4 regions of the Enterobacter sp. MG-EB028 genome follow, and region 3 is predicted to be linked to each of the others. Evidence: predicted binding sites of a transcription regulator. Region 3 holds the regulator's gene; each other region holds the start of a gene.

Region 1 (2,921 bases), 1.8 Mb from region 3:
GTCGTCGCCCGCGCTAACGGTCGTGCCCACGTCAGGCAGGTCAACAAACACCATGTCGCCCAGCAGCTCTTGCGCGTGCTCGGTGATCCCTACGGTGTAAGTGCCGTCCGCCTCTTTGCGCAGCCACTCGTGTTCTTTGCTGTATTTCAGTTCTGCTGGCACATTGCTCATTGAAGTTCTCCTGATAAAAATGATTAGGCGACCGGCTTACCGGCGCGAACAAAAATCGGTTTGGTCACGTGGACCGGCATTTCGCGGTTGCGGATCTGTACCACCGCCGTGTCGCCAATGCCCGCCGGCACGCGTGCCAGTGCAATACTGTAGCCCAGCGTCGGGGAGAAGGTGCCGCTGGTGATCACGCCTTCGAGATGATTGCCGTCGGCATCGGTGAAGCGCACCGGCAGTTCGCCGCGCAGCACGCCTTTTTCCTTCATCACCAGCCCCACCAGCTGTTCGGTACCCTTCTCGCGCTGCATCTCCAGTGCTTCACGGCCAATAAAGTCACGGTCAGCCGGTTCCCATGCGATGGTCCAGCCCATGTTGGCGGCCAGCGGAGAGACGCCTTCGTCCATCTCCTGGCCGTAGAGGTTCATACCCGCTTCAAGACGCAGGGTATCGCGCGCGCCCAGGCCCGCTGGCTTCACGCCCGCTTCCACCAGCGCACGCCAGAAATCAGCGGCCTTCTCGTTTGGCATCGCAATTTCGTAGCCCGCTTCACCGGTGTAGCCGGTAGTGGCGATAAACAGATCCCCCGCCTGCACGCCGAAGAAAGGCTTCATGCCCTCTGTGGCTTTGCGCTGCTCGTCGTTAAACAGAGAGGCGGCTTTCGCCTGCGCGTTTGGCCCCTGCACGGCGATTAGCGACAGATCGTCACGGACGGTGATGTCGATGGCATAAGGTTCAGCGTGTTGGGTGATCCAGGAGAGGTCTTTTTCGCGGGTGGCGGAGTTTACAACGAGGCGGAAGAAATCTTCAGTGAAGTAATAGACGATGAGGTCATCAATCACGCCGCCCGAAGCATTCAGCATGCCGGTATAGAGCGCTTTACCCGGCGTCTTCAGCTTAGCGACGTCGTTTGCCAGCAGATAACGCAAAAACTCCCGGGTGCGGCTACCGCGCAGGTCGACAATCGTCATATGGGACACGTCGAACATACCGGCATCGGTGCGCACCGCGTGGTGCTCATCAATCTGCGACCCGTAGTGCAACGGCATCATCCAGCCGTGGAAGTCCACCATGCGGGCGCCGCATAACACGTGCTGTTCGTACAAAGGAGTCTGTTGAGCCATCTTGTCCTCGTTGAAAAATTCACCGTGAAACCCGGTATCGGCCTCGTTCCCGAATGCCGACGCAAACGTTCTCTTTTACCTGAACTTACCACCGAAACCGGCGGTTAACCATAAGGTAAAACGGGTCATCACATTAGCTTATGACCAAAAAACGCTGAAAAGCCTACAGAGTTATTCACTGGAAAAATGCGATTAACCCCGCACAAAATTAACAATGATCTAACAGGATTTAGCACATGGTGATATTTCGTGCGGAAAAACGGGCCGAATTTCCGTAACAAGAAAAACACGACATTAGATTATCTAATGCGAAAAATGACGTGAAATTAGAATATTTCAAACGAGGGGATTTCCCCGGCGCAGAGGCCGGGAAATTATAGTGTGACGGGGGTCAATATTATTTAAGCCAGTCCGGCAGGTCGTTAAGACCCATCGCCTGACGGAGAAGTTGAGGTTTAACACCCGGAAGGGTATCTGCGAGTTTAAGACCGATATCGCGCAGCAGTTTCTTCGCCGGATTTGCCCCGGCAAACAGCTCGCGGAAGCCCTGCATCCCTGCCAGCATCATCGCCGCACTGTGCTTGCGGCTGCGCTCGTAGCGACGCAGGTAGAGATGCTGACCGATATCTTTGCCTTCACGATGCAGGCGGCGCAGTTCCTCAACCAGCTCCGCCGCGTCCATAAAGCCGAGGTTGACGCCCTGCCCGGCCAGCGGATGAATGGTATGCGCGGCATCGCCCACCAGCGCCAGACGATGCGCGGCAAACTGGCGCGCGTAGCGGCCGGTTAACGGGAACACCTGACGCTCGCTTTCAAGCGTGCACAGGCCAAGGCGGTTATCAAACGCCACGCACAGCGCCTGGTTAAAGGCCTCGGGCGTCGCCTCCTGCATCTGCTGCGCTTTTTCCGGCACTAAGGACCAGACAATCGAGCACAGGTGCGGATCGGCAAGCGGCAGGAAGGCCAGAATACCGTCGTTGTGGAAAATCTGCCGGGCCACGCCGCCGTGCGGCTCTTCGGTACGGATTGTTGCCACCATCGCATGATGGCGGTAATCCCAGTACGTCAGCGGGATATCGGCTTTATTACGCAGCCAGGAGTTTGCGCCGTCGGCACCGACCACCAGACGCGCGGTCAGCATGTCGCCGCTTTGCAGGGTGATAAACGCCTCGTTTTCGCCCCACGCCACCTGCTGGATCTGCGCAGGCGCGACCAGCGTCACGTCGCTGCACAGCTCTGCTTTCTGCCACAGCGCGTGATGGATCACCCCATTCTCAATGATATGGCCCAGATGGCTATAGCCCATACTTTCATCATCGAAGGCAATATGGCCAAAGCTGTCTTTGTCCCACACTTCCATGCCGTGATAGCAGCTGGCGCGCTGGGCGACGATATCTGACCAGACGCCGAGACGCGTCAGCAGCTTTTCGCTGGCCGCGTTAATCGCCGAGACGCGGAGTTCTGGCGGGGCATCAGGTGCGACGGGCTGAGGCGGCTTTTGCTCCAGCACCGCCACGCGCAGTCCGCTGCCCTGCAATCCACAGGCCAGCGCCAGCCCAACCATTCCGCCGCCAACGATGGCAACATCAACATTTTGCACGGTGATAACTCCTTAACGCGCAACCCAACCCA
Region 2 (2,921 bases), 1.8 Mb from region 3:
TCGCGGTCCTGAACCAGCAGACCGCCGTTCACGCGCTTGAAGTCCAGCCCCGGCACGCGTTCTGCCCACTGGCCGCAAACCAGTACGCGCACGTTCTGTTTCGCCGCGGTGATTTTCAGCGCTTCTTCGGATGCGGACGGCGCGATGATCACTTCAACGAACTGGCGGGAGATGATGGCCTGTGCGGTTTCAGCATCCAGCTCGCGGTTGAAGGCGATAATGCCGCCGAACGCGGAGGTTGGGTCGGTTTTGTACGCGCGATCGTAGGCATCCAGAATAGAGTTGCTCACGGCAACGCCGCATGGGTTCGCATGCTTGACGATAACGCAGGCCGGCTCGCTGAACTCTTTCACGCACTCCAGCGCGGCGTCTGTGTCGGCAATGTTGTTATAGGAGAGCGCTTTGCCCTGCACCTGCTTGGCAGTCGCAACAGAGGCTTCTTTTACCTCTTCTTCTATATAGAAGGCTGCCTGCTGGTGGCTGTTCTCACCGTAACGCATATCCTGCTTCTTAATGAAGTTCAGGTTCAGGGTGCGCGGGAAGCGGCCAGAAGGATCTTTGCTTTCACCGTGGTAAGCCGGCACCAGGCTACCGAAGTAGTTGGCGATCATGCTGTCGTACGCCGCGGTGTGTTCGAAGGCTTTGATGGCGAGGTCGAAACGCGTTTCAAGCGTCAGTGACCCTTCGTTGGCATCCATCTCATTAATAATGGTTTCGTAATCGCTGCTCTTTACAACGATGGCCACATCTTTATGGTTCTTGGCCGCGGAACGCACCATGGTTGGGCCGCCGATATCAATATTCTCTACGGCATCTTCAAGAGAACAGCCTTCGCGGGCAACGGTTTGGGCAAACGGGTAGAGGTTAACAACCACCATGTCGATTGGCGCGATGTCATGCTGCTCCATAATGGCGTCGTCCTGACCGCGACGGCCAAGAATACCGCCGTGTACTTTCGGGTGCAGGGTTTTGACGCGTCCATCCATCATTTCCGGGAAACCGGTGTAATCGGACACTTCGGTTACCGGCAGACCTTTATCTGCTAACAGGCGAGCGGTACCGCCTGTGGAAAGCAGCTCCACACCGCGTGCGGAAAGTGCCTGAGCGAATTCGACGATACCGGCTTTATCAGAAACACTGAGCAGAGCGCGGCGGACTGGACGACGTTGTTGCATGGTAAATCCCCTGGATTTCACGATTACAGAGAGCGTTAGATGAATTTTCCAGTGAAAAACTCATCTAACACACCTGACGGGGCATCCTTATTAAGCGCGAGCATTTTAACGAAAACGTTTGCGCAACGCTCGCATATTTTCACTTTTTCGTATCATTGTGGATAAGTCTGTGTGTAAAAAGGTATAAGGCGGGGTTTTGCTGTGGAATGCAGCAGTCAGTCATTTTTCTGTTATTTAACGGTTGCGGCCTGCGGAGAACTCCCTATAATGCGCCTCCATCGACACGGCGGATGTGAATCACTTCACACAACAAGCGGTTCGGTTGAAGAGAAAAAATCCTGAAATAACGGGTTGACTCTGAAAGAGGAAAGCGTAATATACGCCACCTCGCAACGGTGAGCTGAAAGCCGCGTTGCACTGCTCTTTAACAATTTATCAGACAATCTGTGTGGGCACTCAAAGTGACATGGATTCTTAACGTCGCAAGACGAAAAATGAATACCAAGTCTCTGAGTGAACATACGTAATTCATTACGAAGTTTAATTCACGAGCATCAAACTTAAATTGAAGAGTTTGATCATGGCTCAGATTGAACGCTGGCGGCAGGCCTAACACATGCAAGTCGAACGGTAGCACAGAGAGCTTGCTCTCGGGTGACGAGTGGCGGACGGGTGAGTAATGTCTGGGAAACTGCCTGATGGAGGGGGATAACTACTGGAAACGGTAGCTAATACCGCATAACGTCGCAAGACCAAAGAGGGGGACCTTCGGGCCTCTTGCCATCAGATGTGCCCAGATGGGATTAGCTAGTAGGTGGGGTAACGGCTCACCTAGGCGACGATCCCTAGCTGGTCTGAGAGGATGACCAGCCACACTGGAACTGAGACACGGTCCAGACTCCTACGGGAGGCAGCAGTGGGGAATATTGCACAATGGGCGCAAGCCTGATGCAGCCATGCCGCGTGTATGAAGAAGGCCTTCGGGTTGTAAAGTACTTTCAGCGGGGAGGAAGGCGATAAGGTTAATAACCTTGTCGATTGACGTTACCCGCAGAAGAAGCACCGGCTAACTCCGTGCCAGCAGCCGCGGTAATACGGAGGGTGCAAGCGTTAATCGGAATTACTGGGCGTAAAGCGCACGCAGGCGGTCTGTCAAGTCGGATGTGAAATCCCCGGGCTCAACCTGGGAACTGCATTCGAAACTGGCAGGCTAGAGTCTTGTAGAGGGGGGTAGAATTCCAGGTGTAGCGGTGAAATGCGTAGAGATCTGGAGGAATACCGGTGGCGAAGGCGGCCCCCTGGACAAAGACTGACGCTCAGGTGCGAAAGCGTGGGGAGCAAACAGGATTAGATACCCTGGTAGTCCACGCCGTAAACGATGTCGACTTGGAGGTTGTGCCCTTGAGGCGTGGCTTCCGGAGCTAACGCGTTAAGTCGACCGCCTGGGGAGTACGGCCGCAAGGTTAAAACTCAAATGAATTGACGGGGGCCCGCACAAGCGGTGGAGCATGTGGTTTAATTCGATGCAACGCGAAGAACCTTACCTACTCTTGACATCCAGAGAACTTTCCAGAGATGGATTGGTGCCTTCGGGAACTCTGAGACAGGTGCTGCATGGCTGTCGTCAGCTCGTGTTGTGAAATGTTGGGTTAAGTCCCGCAACGAGCGCAACCCTTATCCTTTGTTGCCAGCGGTTAGGCCGGGAACTCAAAGGAGACTGCCAGTGATAAACTGGAGGAAGGTGGG
Region 3 (2,921 bases):
GGTCCCCAGAGCAGCTGCGCGAAGGCAAAACCGGCAAGGAACAGGCTCAGGCTGGCGCTGATGGCGGCAGCAGGGGTTTGCAAATCTTCCTGCATGGCGGCGAAAGCCGGCAGGTACATATCGGTGGCCAAAAAGCCCAGCACGCTTAAGCCGCCGAGCCAGACTAAAAAACCTTTCCTGGGTTGCACTGTTTTATTCTCCTGAGGAGGCAGGTATACGTTGGCGCTGAGTGTAGGGAGTGCAAAGCCGCTTGTGAAACGCTAATATTTGGCGGGTGCATTCAAATTTTTTGCAGGCAGAAAATGTGGTCAGATTATTCTCTTGAAGTGGTCGATGCTGTCGCACGTAACGGCAGCTTTAGCGGGGCGGCGCAGGAGCTGCACCGCGTCCCTTCGGCTATCAGCTATACCGTACGTCAGCTTGAGGAGTGGCTGGCGGTACCGCTGTTTGAACGGCGGCATCGTGATGTGGAATTAACGCCTGCTGGGGCGTGGTTTTTGAAGGAAGGGCGTTCTGTTATCAAAAAAATGCAGATCACCCGCGAGCAGTGCCAGCAGATCGCGAACGGCTGGCGGGGACACCTTTCCATTGCGGTGGATAACATCGTTAAGCCCGAGCGCACCCGGCAGATGATTGTCGATTTCTACCGTCATTTTTCTGACGTCGAACTGCGGGTTTCGCAGGAGGTGTTCAACGGCGTCTGGGATGCGCTGGCGGACGGCAGGGCAGAGATGGCCATTGGGGCCACGCAGGCGATCCCGGTCGGGGGGCGTTACGCCTTTCGTGATATGGGGATGCTGAGCTGGAAATGCGTGGTGGCAAGCGATCATCCGCTGGCGAAGATGGAAGGGCCGCTGAGCGATGATACGCTGCGCGGCTGGCCGTCGCTGGTGCTGGAGGATACCTCCCGCTCGCTGCCCAAGCGTATCACCTGGCTTTTGGACAACCAGCGGCGGGTGGTGGCCCCTGACTGGGAATCGTCGGCGACGTGCCTCAGCGCCGGGCTCTGCGTCGCGATGGTACCCGTTCATTTTGCGCGACCGCGAATCGACACCGGTGAGTGGGTTGAGCTGGCCCTGGAGAATCCGTTCCCGGATGCGGCCTGCTGCCTCACCTGGCAACAAAATGATGTTTCGCCGGCGATGGCCTGGCTTCTGGATTATCTGGGGGACAGCGAAACGCTTAACCGGGAGTGGCTGAGGGAGCCAGCCTGGCTGGCTCCGCAATGAGATTAACGACGGTAGTCGCGGAACGGGCCATCCGCAACGGAACGGCGTTCGATAAGGCGAGGGTGAACTTCAATGGACTGCGACTCTTCACGTTTGTTGACGATCCTGTCCAGCAGCATATTGAAGGCGGTTTCACCCAGCGAATCTTTCGGCTGGTGAATGGTGGTCAACGCTGGCGTGAAGAAGCGCGCGTTGCGCACGTTGTCATACCCGATCACGGAGATGTCCTGCGGGACGCGCAGACCCAGCTCGTCGGCCGCACAGAGGGCGCCCATCGCCATGATGTCCCCCCCGCAGAAGACGGCGGTCGGGCGGTGCGGCTGGGAGACGATCTGCTGCATCGCGCGGTAGCCTGATTCCGGCTCAAAGTCGCCCTGCACGATCCAGTTTTCCGGCACGGTAATCAGCGCTTCTTCCATCGCTTTCATAAAGCCGGCCAGACGGCCCGCGCCGGTGTTGCGCTCCAGCGGACCCGGGATCACGCCAATCTCGCGATGGCCGCGCTCAATCAGATAACGGCCGGCCATATAGCCGCCCTCAAAGGCGTTATCGATAACCGAATCGGTGAAATCCGCGCGCGCTTCGCCCCAGTCCATCACCACCATCGGAATATGGCGATACTCTTCCAGCATCGACAGCACGGATTCCGGGTACTCGGAACACATTACCAGCAGGCCATCCACGCGCTTTTGCGCCATCATCGACAGGTAGGCGCGCTGTTTTTCAATGCTGTTCCATGCGTTGCCGAGAATCAGGGTATAGCCTTTCTGGAAGCAGTTTTTCTCCACCGCTTCAATGATCTCGGCAAAATAGGCCGCTTCACTGCTGGTCGCCAGCAATCCAATGGACTTGGTGTGATTGACCTTGAGGCTGCGCGCAACCGCGCTTGGCGAATAGTGCAGCTCTTTGATTGCTGCCCAGACCGCGTTGCGCGTCTCTTCCGCCACGAAGCGGGTTTTGTTAATTACATGTGATACGGTTGTAGTGGAAACGTTTGCGCGTTTTGCTACGTCTTTAATTGTTGCCATTAAATGTCACTCCAGACCATATCCTAAGCTCCTGAAAAACTTGAAGGTAAACGTTTGCCTTCTCTCACCCTTATCACGCAATTTTGGATTGCGGCACGCCAGGAAAACGACACGGGACGTCAGGAGGGGGTCAATGGCCGGTACGCTAATAAATTTAGCGTGGAATTTTGGCCTATCTTGATGAAAAGGGGAAGAGGTAAAGTGGTTATCAGTATAAATCCAGGAAGATTTTTGACGGAATCTGTGCAAAAATGAGCAAGCTCACTTTTCGTGGGGGGATTAAAAGGAGAAAAATTGATGAGTTCCGATCTGAAGTTTTCGCTGTTCACCACCGTTGTTGTGCTGGCTCTGATTGTCGCGGCCGGTCTGACGGCTGCACTGCACTGATTTACGCGGAGGGAGAGCCTTCTCCCTCCCCATCGCCGCGATTGTTACTTCTCTGGCAAAAATCTTTTGCCATTTTGTTAACTTCTCATTTTTTGTGATTGATGTCATGCTTTCCGCTTCTTTGTTCTGTGTCACCACATGACACGGCATCCGGAGTTGACGCATGAAAATCAATTTTCCCCTGCTGGCCCTGGCGATTGGCGCTTTTGGGATTGGCACCACTGAATTCTCCCCGATGGGGTTACTGCCTGTTATTGCCCGGGGCGTAGACGTCTCG
Region 4 (2,921 bases), 1.5 Mb from region 3:
TCTTGCGGTTCTCTTTGTCTTCTATACGCTGGGCACGGCGATCATCGGTCACCACTACTGGGATATGACCGGTGATGCGGTTGTGCCGAATATGATTAATTTCTACAAGAACGTCAGTATTGCTGGCGCCTTTATTTTGCTGGCGATAGTCGGGCCTGGGGCCATCTCCCTGGATCGGCGTTAAGCCCAAAAAAAAAGGCCGCAAGCGCGGCCTTTTTTATTTCTGCAAAGCAGAGGAATTATGCGTATACCGGGAAGCGTGCGCAGATATCCAGAACTTTACCTTTAACGCGCTCGATAACCGCTTCGTCATTGATGTTGTCCAGAACGTCACACATCCAGCCAGCCAGCTCTTTCACTTCCGCTTCTTTAAAGCCGCGGCGAGTGACAGCCGGAGAACCGATACGGATACCGGAGGTCACGAACGGGCTCTTCGGATCGTTTGGCACGCTGTTTTTGTTCACGGTGATGTTGGCGCGGCCCAGAGCGGCGTCAGCTTCTTTACCGGTCAGGTTTTTATCAACCAGATCCAGCAGGAACAGGTGGTTTTCAGTCCCGCCGGAAACCACTTTGTAGCCACGGTTCAGGAACACTTCCACCATCGCTTTAGCGTTCTTAGCAACCTGCTGCTGGTAAACCTTGAACTCTGGCTCCATCGCTTCTTTCAGCGCTACCGCTTTTGCCGCGATAACGTGCATCAGCGGGCCGCCCTGCGCGCTAGGGAACACGGCGGAGTTCAGTTTTTTGTACAGCTCTTCGTCACCGCCTTTCGCCAGGATCAGGCCACCGCGTGGACCCGCCAGGGTTTTGTGGGTGGTGGTAGTCACAACGTGAGCGTGTGGAACCGGGTTCGGGTAAACGCCTGCGGCAATCAGGCCCGCAACGTGCGCCATGTCAACGAACAGGTACGCGCCGATGCTGTCTGCGATTTCACGCATTTTTGCCCAGTCAACGATACCGGAGTAAGCGGAGAAGCCGCCGATGATCATCTTCGGCTTGTGCTCTTTAGCCTGCTTCGCCATGTCTTCGTAGTCAATTTTACCGGACTCATCAATACCGTAAGGGATGATGTTGTACAGTTTGCCGGAGAAGTTAACCGGGGAGCCGTGAGTCAGGTGGCCGCCCTGCGCCAGGTTCATACCTAAAACGGTATCGCCCGGCTGCAGCAGTGCGGTGTAAACCGCGAAGTTAGCCTGGGAGCCGGAGTGCGGCTGGACGTTTGCGTAGTCAGCGCCAAAGAGTGCTTTCGCACGGTCGATAGCCAGTTGCTCTACGATATCAACGTACTCGCAACCGCCGTAGTAGCGCTTGCCCGGATAACCTTCAGCGTATTTGTTGGTCAGCTGAGAGCCCTGCGCCTGCATCACGCGCGGGCTGGTGTAGTTTTCGGAGGCGATCAGTTCGATGTGCTCTTCCTGACGTACTTTTTCCTGCTCCATAGCCTGCCACAGTTCGGCATCATAATCGGCAATGTTCATTTCACGCTTTAACATCCGCATCTCCTGACTCAGCTAACAAGTAAATTTTGGCCTGAAAAGGCAGTCCTGTTGGACGACGGGCAACAGTATAACTGAATAGTTCTGTGATAACAGGTCTTGACAAACGATTTTACGCAAACGTTTTCCTTCACGCCACGCAAGGGTTTGAGGAATAAAGATCTCGCTATTTCCAGCGTATTTCTTTTCAGGTTTGTGATGCATATTTTTCATCTTGCAAAGAACCATTTACAAAGCATGGGTATTTTTTATAAGATGCATTTAAAATACATCATTAAAGTGACATCAGAAGGAAGCTGCCATGCTCGACGCTCAAACCATCGCTACCGTTAAAGCCACCATTCCCCTGCTGGTGGAAACCGGCCCTAAACTTACCGCCCATTTCTACGATCGCATGTTTACGCACAACCCGGAGCTCAAAGAGATTTTCAATATGAGCAACCAGCGTAACGGCGATCAGCGTGAAGCGCTTTTCAACGCCATCGCGGCCTACGCCAGCAATATCGAAAACCTGGCGGCGTTGCTGCCCGCGGTGGAAAAAATCGCGCAGAAACACACCAGCTTCCAGATCCAACCCGAGCAGTACAACATCGTCGGCGGCCACCTGCTGGCGACGCTGGACGAAATGTTCAGCCCGGGCCAGGAGGTGCTGGACGCGTGGGGTAAAGCCTATGGCGTACTGGCAAACGTATTTATCAACCGTGAAGCGCAGATCTACAGCGAAAACGCCAGCAAGAACGGCGGCTGGGAAGGCACTCGCGCCTTCCGCATCGTCGAGAAAACGCCGCGCAGCGCATTAATCACCAGCTTTGAATTTGAGCCGGTGGACGGACAGCCTGTGGCCGATTACCAGCCGGGCCAGTATCTGGGCGTATGGCTGAAGCCTGAAGGCTTCCCGCACCAGGAGATCCGCCAGTACTCTCTGACCCGCAAGCCAAACGGCAAAGGCTACCGCATTGCGGTGAAGCGCGAGGACGGCGGTCAGGTTTCCAACTGGCTGCACAACGAAGCCAACGTGGGCGACGTGGTTCATCTGGCCGCGCCGGCGGGCGATTTCTTTATGGCCGTTGAGGCGAATACTCCGGTTACGCTGATCTCTGCGGGTGTCGGCCAGACGCCAATGCTGGCAATGCTCGACACGCTGGCGAAAGCAAACCACGGTGCGCAGGTCAACTGGTTCCATGCTGCGGAAAACGGCGACGTGCACGCCTTTGCGGATGAAGTGAATGCGCTGGGGGCGTCCCTGCCGCGTTTCACCGCAAATACCTGGTATCGCCTGCCGACGGAAGCAGACCGCGCAGCCGCACGGTTTGACAGCGAAGGTCTGATGAACTTAAGCCAGATGGAAGGGGCGTTTAGCGCGCCGGACATGCAGTTCTACGTCTGTGGGCCGGTGGCGTTTATGCAGTATGCCGCGAAGCAGCT

What was found. Region 3 encodes PurR, which represses purine synthesis genes. Its sites were predicted from a motif close to CANGCAAACGTTTGCNTG; they were not measured.
Region 1: the regulator PurR is predicted to act here: its motif matches at 1,348-1,365, upstream of gcvT (glycine cleavage system aminomethyltransferase GcvT).
Region 2: the regulator PurR is predicted to act here: its motif matches at 1,283-1,300, upstream of purH (bifunctional phosphoribosylaminoimidazolecarboxamide formyltransferase/IMP cyclohydrolase).
Region 4: the regulator PurR is predicted to act here: its motif matches at 1,610-1,627, upstream of glyA (serine hydroxymethyltransferase).

The regions. Positions count from the first base shown of each region.
Region 1 covers NZ_CP195079.1:3,940,956-3,943,876, forward strand. Annotated here, with positions in the region: gene gcvH (glycine cleavage system protein GcvH) at 1-171, opposite strand, end outside; gene gcvT (glycine cleavage system aminomethyltransferase GcvT) at 195-1,289, opposite strand; gene ubiI (FAD-dependent 2-octaprenylphenol hydroxylase) at 1,687-2,889, opposite strand; gene ubiH (2-octaprenyl-6-methoxyphenyl hydroxylase) at 2,902-2,921, opposite strand, start outside.
Region 2 covers NZ_CP195079.1:252,495-255,415, forward strand. Annotated here, with positions in the region: gene purH (bifunctional phosphoribosylaminoimidazolecarboxamide formyltransferase/IMP cyclohydrolase) at 1-1,175, opposite strand, end outside; rRNA gene ACR42C_RS01120 (16S ribosomal RNA) at 1,738-2,921, shown strand, end outside.
Region 3 covers NZ_CP195079.1:2,091,493-2,094,413, forward strand. Annotated here, with positions in the region: gene punC (purine nucleoside transporter PunC) at 1-188, opposite strand, end outside; gene punR (DNA-binding transcriptional activator PunR) at 303-1,229, shown strand; gene purR (HTH-type transcriptional repressor PurR) at 1,232-2,257, opposite strand; gene cydH (cytochrome bd-I oxidase subunit CydH) at 2,555-2,644, shown strand; gene ACR42C_RS09980 (MFS transporter) at 2,808-2,921, shown strand, end outside.
Region 4 covers NZ_CP195079.1:3,588,601-3,591,521, forward strand. Annotated here, with positions in the region: gene ACR42C_RS16930 (DoxX family protein) at 1-184, shown strand, start outside; gene glyA (serine hydroxymethyltransferase) at 240-1,493, opposite strand; gene hmpA (NO-inducible flavohemoprotein) at 1,798-2,921, shown strand, end outside.